Regions from separate parts of the Paenibacillus glufosinatiresistens genome, predicted to be linked through region 2. Evidence: riboswitches for the same ligand, from Rfam matches in the RefSeq annotation. Region 2 holds a riboswitch; the other holds the start of a gene.
The links. A riboswitch is a leader RNA that binds a small molecule or an ion and turns the genes downstream of it on or off. The one in region 2 is predicted to bind cyclic di-AMP.
Positions count from the first base shown of each region.

Region 1: it holds a riboswitch for cyclic di-AMP, as region 2 does, so the genes downstream of both, RBI05_RS10970 (C40 family peptidase) here and RBI05_RS16910 (ubiquitin-like domain-containing protein) in region 2, are expected to answer to the same signal.

Region 1 is NZ_JAVFHT010000008.1:71,458-78,742, forward strand. It holds gene RBI05_RS10955 (hypothetical protein) at 422-727, opposite strand; gene RBI05_RS10960 (NusG domain II-containing protein) at 978-1,367, shown strand; gene RBI05_RS10965 (TVP38/TMEM64 family protein) at 1,506-2,075, shown strand; gene RBI05_RS10970 (C40 family peptidase) at 2,271-2,741, opposite strand; cyclic di-AMP (ydaO/yuaA leader) riboswitch at 2,746-2,880, opposite strand; gene RBI05_RS10975 (AAA family ATPase) at 3,151-5,376, opposite strand; gene RBI05_RS10980 (YdhK family protein) at 5,556-6,125, opposite strand; gene RBI05_RS10985 (class I SAM-dependent methyltransferase) at 6,237-6,839, opposite strand; gene RBI05_RS10990 (four-helix bundle copper-binding protein) at 6,941-7,273, opposite strand.
Region 2 is NZ_JAVFHT010000021.1:7,134-14,418, forward strand. It holds gene RBI05_RS16880 (initiation-control protein YabA) at 1-236, shown strand, start outside; gene RBI05_RS16885 (tRNA1(Val) (adenine(37)-N6)-methyltransferase) at 293-1,060, shown strand; gene rsmI (16S rRNA (cytidine(1402)-2'-O)-methyltransferase) at 1,057-1,947, shown strand; gene RBI05_RS16895 (AbrB/MazE/SpoVT family DNA-binding domain-containing protein) at 2,050-2,304, opposite strand; gene RBI05_RS16900 (HD domain-containing protein) at 2,583-3,869, shown strand; gene RBI05_RS16905 (TatD family hydrolase) at 3,894-4,685, shown strand; cyclic di-AMP (ydaO/yuaA leader) riboswitch at 4,856-5,089, shown strand; gene RBI05_RS16910 (ubiquitin-like domain-containing protein) at 5,356-6,510, shown strand; gene rnmV (ribonuclease M5) at 6,702-7,268, shown strand; gene rsmA (16S rRNA (adenine(1518)-N(6)/adenine(1519)-N(6))-dimethyltransferase RsmA) at 7,265-7,285, shown strand, end outside.

The sequences.
Region 1 (7,285 bases), on a different contig from region 2:
ATTAACCTCTTGATATCTAAATGCAATTTTGAAGTTAGCTTTTGTGTCCATGAGTATCTTATCCCAGTTGGTATTTTTCTTATCATTAACTAAAATATCTTCTGAATATTTTAGACACTCGTAAAAAAATATTAGACTAAATCGATATGTCCATTGTTCTTGGATCCACTCCAATGTATCCTTATTTATCTTTTCCCCATTATTCTTTAGTACATATTCTTCCAATAATAATTTTATGTCATCAGTTATTGCACTTGTAAGCAGCTCATAACCAAATCGTCCTCCACTTCGGGCTACATCATTTATTCGAATATCTGAACGATAAAAACGTTCAGTTTTTAAAGGGTTTTACGCCAGTTGACATAGGCATAAGCATAGGACAAATATCAGGGAAGTCTTCCCTATCATTTTTTAGTAACTGTCAAAATTGTTTTATGCAATTTGAGTGTTTCCATAATACGTTCTTTCTAATGTGTCGATCAACTGTCTGGAAGGTATCAACATTATTATAGTAAAGCTCTTTATTAAATTGAGTTGAATTATAAAAATCATCAATAGATATTTTTTTCTTTTGTGTGTCGAAAGAAAATAAAGTATTAGATTCGACGCCTCGATCAGCGGCTCCGGTTACAGCGGCAGCGCATGCTTCAGCTCGTGCTCCTGCTTCTCCGGAAGCGCCCTGGCGCAGCAATTTGCAACCGGCTACGTCGGCCAGCGGCAGTGCCATGCTTCTGTCTAATACTTTCTGGTCCAATTCTTTTTGGACAATCTCTTGATGTCTCAGTCTACTTCTTATTTTTTAGTGCCTCACGATTTTCATTAAGAAGGCCTCGTAGAATCAACAACTCCGGCCTTATACTTTATTTTCTTCGCAAAATAAGAAAAACACGGTTTTCTTATTTTTTAAATACCTCCACATAGTTTACACACTATTTTCAGATACTATGAGACTATCTGTTAAGCTGGAGATGAACAAGATGATGAAGAAAATTGGCATTAAGAAAGCGGATTTAATTCTTATCACATGTATTTTGCTAATAGCCCTGACTCTTTTAGGAGTAGAGTTGCTTAGAAAGGACCAGCCCAATACCGGTACTTATGCAAGTATACGTATAGATAATAAACTATATAAAGAGGTAGAACTCACGGATGAGCCCCAAATTATCAAGATTCAAACAAAAAGAGGATACGATATACTCAAAGTTCATGATAGAGGGATCGAAGTAATTGAATCGGACTGCCCGCAAAAAATCTGTTTTAGCTTTGGTTTAATATCAAGACCAAGACAATCTATCATTTGCCTACCTCTGCGAATGATTGTTGAAGTGAAGCCTAATTCAACTGATGATATAGATGCGATCCTATAACTTTCTTAAATAAAAAACAAACTATTCCATAAGCACATATATTGGGCTAAACGTAGAATCAGAGATCTATGTTTAGCTTTTTATTTACCTGTTATAATGAGCTCAGGTTATCTCAAATAAAAAAGGAACGGATTTTGTATGACTACGCACATCGTTGAATTGTTAGCTGAAAGTGGGTATTTCGCCATTATCTTAAGTCTGGTTTTAAATATATTAATAAGCATTTTTGCATTCATCCCTAGTGTATTTCTCACAGGAGCTAACATCACCTTGTTCGGTTTTCTCAACGGAATGATGATTTCCTTTTTCGGAGAAGTGCTCGGGGCAATTGTTAGCTTTGTTCTCTATCGCAGGGGGTTCTTGTCCTTAATACGAGGTATAAAAAATGAGAATAAATATTTGAAGAGACTTCAACAAACTTCTGGTTATGAAGCATTCTTTCTTATTCTTGCTTTAAGAATACTCCCGTTTATCCCTTCAGGATTGGTTAATATATCGAGTTCCGTTAGTCGTGTTAGCTGGGTCACTTTTGGATTAGCAACTATGCTTGGAAAGCTGCCAGCTCTGATTATAGAGGCTTATTCTATTCAGCAATTGCTGATTCTCAGCAAGGAATATCTCAGTGTGGCTTTGATTTTAGTAAGTATCGTACTCATTCTAATCATCTTCACGGTTAGTAAAAGAAGACACACTAAGTACAGGGACTAATAAATTATTAGTTAACAACGCTGAGATAGCCCTTTTTATACTTATCATGAGAATCCATCGCATGTACCTTATCCTACTTCCAATAAAAATAATCCTCAAACAAGCTTAACGGAATTAGAATAGCCTATTCAAATAAAAAGATCGCCTCTCTAATTAGAGGCGATCTTCATTACTCCACATGTAGAAAACTTTCTATTAACGGCTCACCATTTCAGAATAGCTGTTTTCACTGACTACACGGCGAGCTGTTACATATCGCTCCTTATAATACGCCTCTGACAAGCTGCTGATTCTTACGCCCTTACTGCTGGAAGAGTGAGCGAACTTGTTATCACCTACGTAAATGCCCGCATGCGAAACTCCAGAACCAAATGTGTTAAAAAAGACGAGGTCACCCTCACGTAAATCATCTTTGGCTACAGGAATGCCAGTTTTAGCCTGCGATTGAGAAGTGCGCGGAAGGTCATCTACATTGAACTTCTTAAGTACATATAGAATAAATCCGGAACAATCAAAGCCTGAAGTTGTGGTTCCTCCATAAAGATAAGGGGTTCCTACGACCCGATTCACAACACTGTCCAAGGTTACCTCGCTAGCATATGTACCTGGTGCTGCAGAAGCAAATATAAATGAGGCTGCCAACATGGATACGATGACTTTCTTCAGAAACTTGTTCTCCCTTCAATGCCTACGGAGTTAGCTGAGGATTCGGTTAAAGGTTCCCTATATTCCCTTTCATGCAAGAATAATTCACCCAAAAAATGGTTCCCCCGTTTTCAACGCTGAAATTCGGCAACTTATTAATATTTTGTAACTATTAACACTTTAATAGATAGTAGGCCACCTGTCAATCCTTCTAAAAATTTAACTATCAACGTATTTTCTACGTACTTTCTTCATTGTTTCTCCATATTTTTGCTTTATAATAACCACTCAATATCATTCTTTGTCTGAAACAATAGTAACGTTTTTGTAATATATTTCAATATCTTTGGTGTATATAAAAAGACGAGTAGTTACTTCCTCCTCGTCTTCTAATCCCGTATATGTCGTTTAATTGATATTACGTTTTCGATTACGATACCTGTGTTTGTTCCAAAGCCGATCCCAGAGATTCTTCAATTCCCATCATCATTTTATAATGGGCATGATGATGTGTAACCACAAATATCTTTTCAAATACCCGTAAGTACTTGCTGACTGTATCCATCGGGTGCTCGATATACAAATCATCTCCTGCAAAGTGAGAACCATCATTGGCCCAGGAGATTAAGGATTTACATATGACCTTCTCATCCTCCTCGAATCTATCAATAATGTCCTGATCGCTGTAATTACCATAGATTTTAAAATAATTTTCAATGATTCTACGAATCAAATTCTGAACGGTGATGGAAGAGCTGTGATTGGCTGACTTTAATTCCTGCCACATTAACTCATACGAGCTTTTAATCGGGTTGCTGTTATACGGGGTTGATTCGGTTACATCATTCCATTTTCGGATAATCCAAAATGTCTCATCCGCCATCCTAGCGCCATTTTTGGGCCGGTTTTTTGAAAACGTAATTTCCTTGTGAAAATAGACATTATGCGTTAGAAGAAACAACTGAATGATATTACTTTCTTCGTTGCGTACATCTTCTATAAGTTTGGAAATCAGATTGCTTACGATAAACAATACGTTACTGTCCAAGCTTGAAATGGTGTCATCAATCACAACAACTTTATTCTCCGTAATTAAATCACTGTTATTGCTACCGTTTAATAAGTGCATAAAATAAAGAAAGGTAACAAACGTTTTCTCGCCTTCACTTAATGTTTGATTAACGTCCTCACCATTTGATCGGATTAACCGATAATTTCCTTGACTTTGTGTATGAGCGAATTTGAAATTAGTAAAATGATAGGCCCTCAGTAACCGATTCATTTCGTTTACAGAGGGGATTACACTCGTAATCTGAGCCTCCAGCCTGTGAATTTCGGATTCTAATGCGACTCTTTCATTCTTCTTTTGAGCTAATGTTGCAGAAAGGTTGTCGATTGCTCGTCCTGTTCTATAATCTATACGAACATATTTCTCATGATTTTGCTGATTCTCACTCCAGATAAAATCCCAAATCTGGGTTATCAATTTATTCCCTTCATCCACTCGGTTCTCTATAAAAGTATTATGCTGCTGAATTTGTTCATTCGCTCGGACGATTTCTTCATTGATCACATCGACGAAAGCCGCAATAGTTAACAGTTCGATTGGATGACTGGGATGAGTTTGCTTCTGCTGGAACAAGTCCAAATTATGTGCATTTTTCGAAAGGATCAGTTCATATTGTTGCGAAATGAGATCGAGATTCAAATATGTATTTTTCTTGTCGGTCAATAATAACTCTTGCACTTGATTTTCAAGATAATGATAACACCGTTTATAGTGTTCAACTTGATCTTGGAGTTCAATCATCTCTTTTTCGTAATGTTCATTAAAGTAATCATTGAGTTTTTCAGTAAATCCCTCAGGAAGTTGTTGTTGGCAAAAGGGGCACACTCCTTCCGCTTCAGAAACATGTGTATGTCCTTGTTTAACCCAGTCACTAATCGCTAGCTTGGATATAAGAACAGCAATATCGACTTCCTGTTTACCGATAATAGGGGTCTGAATAATCCGGTGATTGCATACCGCAGACAGATGCTCTATTTTAATCTTTTCAAGAAGGGGTAGCTTCTCATTTGAACCATTAAACAATTTCTGTACACGCGCTTGGAGGTCTGCTAGAGCACATATTAGTCCGCCTGTCGGTGCTTGCTTACATCTTTTCATAAAGTTTATTCTATTGTTTCTTAAACCCGAAAAGGCCACTGAAAAGATATCGTCATATTTCCGCTTTAATTTCCAACAATCGTCGGTAAACTCATCATCGTTTTGTTTAGACTCTTTTTGTTTGACCTCTAGATTAGAACTTAACCGACGAATTTCCTCAACTACTTTATCAACTAAGTCTTTTTTGTCTCGGATGGTTTGTTTAATCTCTGTTGATTCTCTTCCCAAAGTAAAGATACCTTTGATATCTGAATCTTGGTGGAAATTTTCTTCGACAAACTTTTGGTTATACACCACTGTTTTTAATGGCTGGGAAACCCAGGATATCCTACTATCAGCATAAAGTTCAATTTGTTTAAGAACATTAGATAAGGTTGTTTTCCCGCTACCATTCGATCCGTAAAAATAGTTAATTTTTTTCAGGTCACTGTAAAGTACACCCTCACTACTATAGGTAGCCACATTTCTTACGGCAATCTCCCTAATCATACTTTGATCCCCCTTGTAATGCTATTCCCCTGTATTCCTCATGTCTTTTGCGGAAAATCTAATACTATTATATCATTCATCCATTGATTCCATCGGTAATTCCCGTCAATTTTTGCAAAGATATTCCTCTATTTATTTAAAAAAAGCAGCCTCCAGGGGCTGCTTTTTTTCATCTTCGTTTACTTCGCTTTTAACTCATCACCGGTTACCCATTTGTGATTTCTTACTGGCTCTCCGCCTGTTGTCGGGGTATAGTCAACCATGTATACGGTTATTTGCTCACCTGTATCTACAGTTGCGGTAGCCCCCTTCATACCAGGCATATGATCAACGTTAAGCACCACTTCTGTGCCAGGCGCATAAAGCTGGTCTCCTGCATCTTTTAAATCTTGCTGAATAACCCATTTATGATTGGTAACCGGATCTCCTCCGGTAGTGGGTGTATACGATACCGCGTAGACATTAGTGTCATAAGCCCCTACAATGGTTGCGGTAGCTCCCTTCATCCCGGCCATGTGTCCCTCGGTAATAATGACTTGATCGCCGACCTTATACTCCGGATTAGCGGCTTCTTTTAATCCTTCAGGCACTTCACTTGTCATATTCTCATGTTCCATCTCTGAATGATTCATGCTGGATGCAGCGTTATTGGGTGTATTGGACGCTTCATTTCCGTTATTTGCGGTATTTCCACAGCCACTGATGACGACCACCAGCGCTGTAGCTAAAATGAACAAACCTTTTTTCATATTAATAACACTCCTTCATAGGTGAATTGTGAAATTTATGCAGACTAACGCGTATGCATTATCGTCTCCAACGAAACAGATTTCATACCATTGACGTGGGAAGCCGGCTGATTACGGGCTCAAGAGCAATCGTCTTACAATGGTTGTACATAAAGGCTCGCTTTTTTGTATGATCAAGCCGGCAGATTCCACATTCTTTAACGTATACCGGTTAATGTTGGCCCCGCTGATACGAACTGTAAGGGGATTAAGCAGATCCATTAGCTTCCCAACCATTGGATGCTCACTCCTCATGTGTTCTAACAGCCTGATCTCCCCTTCTTTATTACACACTCGCTTCATTTCTCTCATGCCCTGAACCGGATCGGGGACAGAACAAAACACACAAGTCGCTACTATGTAGTCGAATGTCTGATCTTCAAAAGTTAAATTTTGAGCATCCATCTCCATTAAAGTAACGTCGATCTTCAGTTCCTTTGCACGTTGTTCGGCATATTGTAGCATCTTTGGGCTAAAATCAATCCCGGTTAAGCGAACAGTGGGTGGATAATAGGAAAGATTAGCACCTGTTCCTATGCCTACCTCGAGTACATTCCCACTTAGGCCGCTTAACAGTTCTTTGCGCCAACTCCTCATCATTTTTCCATCCACACGATGAAAAAGCGGAGCTATTCGGTCATATCGTCTCTTAATCGTTTGAGTGTCCCTACCCATCCATACTCTCCTTATACCCTTTCCTGTTCCTTTTGACATCAGATGAGCAAGGGAAACATAACAACCTTGCTCATCTGATTCATTTAAAGTCAAATGTTAAGTTAAGCGATCATCTTACGGCAAACCTCCGCACATCGGAAACAGGCCTCAGCACATTTCTGGCAATGAGCCGAATGATGGTGTTTACTGCATTCATTACCACAACGTTCACAAGCATCAGCACACAGTCTGCACAGCTCCGTGGAATAGGTGCTGTGTTGAGTCAAGGCCTGAGCAGTAAAGGCACAAATATCCGCACACTCTCGGTCGAGACGGATGCAATCCTTCATCATATCAACGGATTCTTCCTCCAAACAAGATTTGTAGCAGTAATTGCAAGCCTGCATACAACGTAGACATTCATCAATGCACTCCTGTAATTGTTCTTGTGTCATGAAATAAACTTC
Region 2 (7,285 bases):
ACGAGCAGCTTCGCAAGATTCTGCTGCGTGAAGCTCCGCCGGATCATGCCGACGGGGGAATCGAGCCGAAGAGCCATCCGGCGGGTGCCGGAGAGAAGGCCGATGAGGTGGTTGGAGAAGGCTATGACAATCTGGCCAGACTCTATAATGAAGGGTTCCATATCTGCAACGTCTATTTCGGCCATCTGCGTACCGAAGGAGACTGCCTGTTCTGTTTGGCTTTTCTCAATAAATAAGAACATTTGAACCGTAGGGGATTGCCGCCTACGGTTTTTTTTGAAGGAGAGAGACTATGGATTCCATACAACCGGAAGTCCCGCTGCTGGAGACGGAGCGCATCGACGATCTGCTCAGCCATAACCTGAGAATCATTCAGAGCGACGAGGTGTTCAGCTTCTCGATGGATGCGGTGCTGCTGGCCCGGTTCGCTTCTCTTCCGCCGAGGGGGCGGGTACTGGATCTGTGTACGGGGAACGGGGTAATTCCGATCCTGCTCACCACGCGGACGAACGCCTCCATTGAAGGTGTTGAAATCCAGCCCCGATTGGCTGGAATGGCCCGCCGGAGTGTAAAATTGAACGGGCTGGAAGATCGGGTTATGATTCATGAAGGCGATCTGCGGGAATTCCACCAGACTGCCGGTTACGGCGTCTACGACGCCATAACGGTCAATCCTCCCTATATGCCGCTCAACGGCAGCGATCTGAAGCTGAACCGGCATCAGGCGATGGCAAGGCATGAGCTGGGCTGTACGCTGGAGGAAGTGATCCAGGCTTGTGTCCGGCTGGTCCGCACCGGCGGCAAGGTGGCGATGGTTCATAAGCCGCAGCGGCTGGCGGATATCGTCAGTCTGATGCGGCAGTACCGGCTGGAACCCAAGATTGTCCGGTTTGTACACCCGCGTGCGTCGCTGGAAGCCAATATGGTCCTGATCGAGGCCATTCGGGACGGCAAGCCGGAGGTGCGATTGAAGCCCCCGCTCATTGTTTATAATGAAGACAACCGGTATACACCGGAGATTCAGGATATTTATTTCGGGACAAAAGAGGGACTGTCATGACGATACAGATTCAGAGCAGCTTCCAGCAGAGCGTGCAGGGGACCGGTACGCTGTATCTTGTCGCTACACCGATCGGCAATCTGGAGGATATGACCTACCGGGCTGTTCGGATGCTGAAGGAATGCGACATTATCGCCGCCGAGGATACCCGGCAGACGCGGAAGCTGCTCAGCCATTTTGAGATTACACCGTCGCTGCTGTTCAGCTACCATGAGCACAATAAAGCGGCAAGCGGACCTGAACTGATTCGATATATAATAGAAGGTAAAAATTTGGCACTCGTCAGCGATGCCGGTCTGCCGGCAATTTCCGACCCTGGGGCGGAATTGGTACAGCTTGCCGTCGAAGCCGGAATTCCGGTGGTTCCCGTACCCGGAGCGAACGCCGCCTTGTCGGCGCTGATTGCATCCGGGCTTCCGACAGACAGCTTTACCTTTATGGGCTTTCTTCCGCGCGAACGCAAGGATATTCTGAAGATCTTATCCGGATTGAGGTCCGCCCAAGGAACCCTGCTGTTCTACGAGTCTCCCCATCGGGTCGGCAAGACGCTGGCACTCATGCTGGAAGCCTTCGGCAATCGGCGGGCAGCGCTGGCGCGGGAGCTGACCAAACGTTACGAGGAGTTTGTCCGCGGGACGCTTGAAGAGTGTCTGGAATGGCTGAGCGAGCACCCCCCTCTGGGGGAATATGTGCTTGTAATTGAGGGGGAGAGCGCCGAGGCCGCTGCGGAAGCAGAGGCAGCATGGTGGCAGAGCTTGACGACGGCCGAACATGTGGCTCATTATGAAGCGCAAGGCATGGAGCGCAAAGAGGCGATGAAGAAGACCGCTTCTGATCGAGGGGTTGCCAAGCGGGACATCTACAATGCACTGCTGAATGAACAGTAAGAAGAGGAATAAAAAATACCCTCCGCTTAGGGCGGAGGGTCAAGGAGATATTAAAAAGGTTAGAATTAACAGTAGTATGGATTCTATTATAACGGATTTCGTTTAATTTGTCACAGGGGCAGGAATGGCAGAAATACATTCATGACAGACAATTTTTCCTTTAAAATACGTAACGTTCTCGGCGTTGCCGCAGAAGATGCAGGCCGGCTCATATTTCTTCAGCATGATCCGTTCGCCGTCTACATAAATTTCAAGGGCGTCCTTCTCGCCGATGCCCAGGGTGCGGCGCAGTTCAATCGGAATAACGACCCGTCCCAATTCATCTACTTTTCTAACAATCCCAGTTGATTTCATCATATCCAATCTTGCTCCTCTCAAATAGTCATCAAAAAGTGTCAGCGTTCGACAATCTTCTCTGTTTTGTGTACCTTATAATACCAAGCATTCCCAGAACAGTCAACCCGAGTTCAGCGGGCGAATTTTTTTGGAAGGTTGTTCTTTTTGAAATGGCGGTACTGGAAGGGTTGAGAGCAAGAAGGACTGGGATATTGAATTGTCGAATTGGAAATGATTAAACATGCTATTATTCGACATTTTACGACATTATATTTGTTATTTTTAGGGAGGGATCGCGTATGACTCGACCGCTTACGGAAGAAAAGGTATTTAAAGATCCGGTTCACAATTATATCCATGTCCAGGATACGGTGATCTGGCGATTGATCAATACTCCGGAGTTCCAGCGTCTGCGCCGCATTCGTCAGCTTGGAACGACTTATCTGACTTTTCATGGCGCGGAACATAGCCGCTTCTCCCACTCGCTGGGTGTCTATGAAATTACCCGCCGCATTATCTCGCAGTTCGAGCGCGCCGGTTACGGCGACTGGATTCCCGAGGAACGTCTGGTCACGCTCTGCGCGGCGCTGCTCCATGATCTCGGGCATGGGCCATTCTCTCATTCTATAGAAGAAGCTTTTGAAATGAACCACGAAGATTGGACCTGCCGGATTATTCAGGAGGATACAGCCATTACAGAGATTCTGCGGGAGGTAAGCCCCGATTTTCCGCAAAAGGTCGCGTCCGTCATCTGCAAAACCTATGAACATGACATTGTGGTCAATCTGGTCTCCAGTCCACTGGATGCAGACCGGATGGATTATTTGCTTCGGGACGCCTACTATACAGGGGTTAATTACGGTACGATTGACATCGACCGGATTCTCCGGGTGCTGCGGCCTTACAACGGTCGCGTTGTAGTGAAGGAGTCCGGGATGCATGCGATCGAGGATTATTTAATGTCCCGCTATCAGATGTACTGGCAGGTGTACTTTCATCCGGTCACCCGAAGCTCGGAGATTATTCTGCGCCAAATTTTTCGCCGGGCGAAAGAACTGTATACGAATGGTTACCCGTTTCGCTTCATGATTGAACCGTTGTCCGATTTATTCGAGGATGAAATCAGTGTCCGGCAGTATTTGCTGCTGGATGAAGCGCTGGTACAGACGGCCTTTATGCAGTGGACCCGGGAGAAGGATGAGCTGCTAAGCGATCTCTGTAACCGGTTCATCCACCGTAGATTGTATAAGTATGTAGAAATGGAAAGTCTGGATATGGAGACAATCGACGAGATTCGCCGCTGCTTCCGGGAAGCGGGACTTCACCCGGAATATGACCTGGAAATTGATTTCCCTACCGATCTGCCCTATGATGTATTCCGTCCCGGAGAGGGCTTTCACGGGAAGCAGATTTTGCTGCTGGACCGCCAGGAACGGCTGCGTGAAATTTCGGAAGTATCGGATATTGTCCGCTCGATCAGCGGCATTCACCGGGGCCGCTATCATTTATATGTCCCGCAAGATAAGCTCATGCCACTGCTCCCGCATCTTCCCGGGAATGTGCGCGCCATATTTGAACGATTGTAGACAGAAGGAGAGGAGCCTGAACCCATGGAATTATTCGACACGCATACCCATCTGGATGCGCCGCAGTTCGACGGCGACCGGGAGGAGACTATAGCCCGGGCCTTCGAATCCGGGGTCACCCGAATGATCAATATCGGCTTCAACCGTGAGACCATCCCGACCACGATGAGCCTGACCGAGAAGTATGACAGCATTTATGCCGCCATAGGCTGGCATCCGGTGGATGCCATTGATTTCCGCGAAGGCGACCTGGAATGGATCGCTTCCCTATGCGCCCATCCCAAAGTCGTCGCTATCGGCGAAATCGGGCTGGATTATTATTGGGATACATCGCCGAAGGATGTGCAGCAGGCGCTTTTACGCCGTCAGATCGGACTGGCCCGGGAATTGAACATGCCGATTGTCATCCATAATCGCGATGCCCATGAGGATATTGTTAAAATTCTCCGCGAGGAAAAAGCATCGGAGGTTGGCGGCGTCATGCACTCCTTCTCGGGGAGCTGGGAGACGGCCAAACAATGCCTTCACATGGGCTTCCACTTGTCTTTTGGGGGACCGGTTACATTCAAGAATGCAAGGGTTCCGAAAGAGGTCTTGAAGGAGACGCCGATGGACCGGCTGCTGATCGAAACGGACTCCCCCTATCTGACGCCTCACCCCTTCCGCGGTAAGCGGAATGAGAGTGCTCATGTCAGGTTGGTGGCAGAAGCGGCGGCTGAAATAAAGGGCTTACATTTGGAAGAATTAGCTAAAAAAACGTATGCGAACGCGCTGGAACGATTTGGTATCCAGCGAAATCCGGAGGAAAAGGGGTGAAAAAGGGAGCATTCTCGAAGGATTAAACTTTTTTAACGAAGAAACCACTGTTTATTACAAATATTTAACCTTTTATGTTTGTAAACGTGGTTGAAGTGCGCTTTACAATCTGCATTAAAACAGGATATCATCTTTTCAGTACAACGAGCTGCTGGTCAGCCGTTGATTCACCGATCGTCTCGCTGAGTCTCCGTCACGGAGAACGGGGGAACCGATATTGATCTGCCGTATCCCGGTCGTACATAAGCCATCGTCGGACGCGTCTGCAGAACAGTATTTGATTTCTTTTCGTGGTCTTTGGGGTGAATTTGAGGGCATTCGCCATGAGCGGATGACCTGAGATAGGGCGTCTCTCTTTCGTCCGAACCCGACAGCTAACCCCGTAAGCGCAAGTAAGAGAGGAAACCTCGTGCACAAGTCCCTGATCCGGCCTTGGAAAAGCCACGGAAGAGTCCTCTGTTAGAGTCTCTTTCCAGGCTTTTTTTGTTTGAATTTTTACAGTATCCGCCGGATAAATACGAGTGCCGGGCAGCCGATCGGTGAACGGGAGACGCATGCTTCTGATCTACCGCGTATCCTGTGACAATCTCATGTAGCTTCACGCGAACGCCGTGACAGTCATCAAAGAGAGAAGTTCGCGGCCGGAAGCTATGCAAGGAGGATGGAGAGTATGGGCGCAATTCAACCAGAGATGACCCATGATTCGCAGACATCCAGCAGGCCGAACGCAGTACAATGGATTCAGAGCCATATTCGCATCCTGCTGCTCGCAGGAGCCGCATCTGCCGCGGTGGTGCTGTTGATCGTGTTCTTGACCGGCGGCAGCAGCATTAAGCAAATTACAGTTGTTGTCGACGGAGAGATCCGGACGCTGGAGACGCGCAAGACGCTTCTTGGCGACATTCTGGCGGAAGCCGGAATTACGGTATCGCCGCATGACCAATTGTCGGCCTCGGTAAGCGACGAATTGAAGAACGGTGACCGTATCGCCATCGACCGGGCGCATCAGATCAGCCTGACCGAAGGCGGCAAGACGAAGACCGTATATACGACCGAGGATCACCTCGGCACCGCATTAACCAAGCTCGGGGTAAACCTGGGCGAGCATGACAAAGTATTTCCTTCGACCGACACCGCAATTTCCGCCAATCGTCTGGATGTCAAGGTCGTCCGTATCACGAAGCAAGTCGTGCAGCGGACGCAGAACTTGCCGTTCCGGGTCATCAAGACGGCGGACCCTTCCCTCTATGTGGGTGACGTGCGTGTGGCACAAGCAGGCAAACCGGGAGTCATGATCCAGCATATCGAGAAGACCTATCAGGATGGTCAGCTCGCTTCGATGGTCATGGTCGGCAAAGAGGTTCAGACGGTAACGAAAGACAAAGTTATTGCCGTCGGCACCAAGGCGAAGCCGATTCCCAAGCCAGCTGTCGCTGCCAAAGCCAAAGCCACCACAACCAAGGCCAAAACTACCTCAAGCGGAGGAACGGCCAAGAAATCCGGCGTGAATTTCGATTATAAACGGGTAATCAAGAATGTCTCCATGACGGCCTACTCTTCCGAAGAGCCGGGCATTGGCACACGGACGGCTTCGGGGACGCGGGTAACCGAGGGACGGACCATTGCGGTCGATCCGAATATCATTCCGATTGGCTGGTGGGTGTACATTGAAGGTCTGGGATTCCGCCGCGCAGAGGATACGGGCGGTGCCATCAAAGGCAACAAGATCGACGTCTACTACGATTCATTGAGCCATGCACGGAATTTCGGACGCAAGTCACGTACGGTGTATGTGATCGGACCGGTCAAACCCGAGCTGAACTGACGGCAGTGAGGTGGGACGGTTTTTGCAAAAAAGCGGGACTTACGCTATAGTGAGTTAAGCTCTCGCCTATACAATTCTTTAGCCAAAAAGAAGGGGAGCGAACCCTTCTTTTTGTTATATCCGACGGATTTATTCCGCGGGAAGTTGCGGGAGGCTATAACTTTTTATCAATAAGGGATGCCTGATAGATGATGATCAAAGAAGTCATAGTGGTGGAAGGCCGAAGCGACACGGTGGCGGTCAAGCGGGCCGTCAAGGCGGACACAATTGAGACCGGAGGCTCTGCGGTTGGGCCGGCGGTCATTTCCCGGATTCGGCTGGCGATGGAGCGGCGCGGCGTGATTATTCTGACCGACCCTGACCATGCCGGTGAACGCATCCGCAAGATCGTGTCGTCCAAGGTTCCGGGCTGCAAGCACGCCTTTATTCCGGAAGCCGAAGCGACGCGGCGCGGCGACATCGGAGTGGAGAACGCCTCGCCCGAAGCCATTCGCCACGCGCTGTCGCGGGTGCATACGTCCTTTGAGGGCGCGCCGCCCCAGATCGGGATGGATGACCTTCTGGATGCCGGCCTGATCGTGCACCCCAGAGCGGCGGAGCGCCGGATGGCTCTCGGCAATGCGCTGGGCATCGGATACTGCAACGGCAAGCAGCTCTACAAGCGGCTGGCGATGTTCGGCATCACGCCGGCGGAATTCGCCGGGGCGCTGGAGCAGGTGGAACGGATGGAGACAAGCAGGGAGGACAACAGGGCATGAACGGCAGAGAAGAGGTT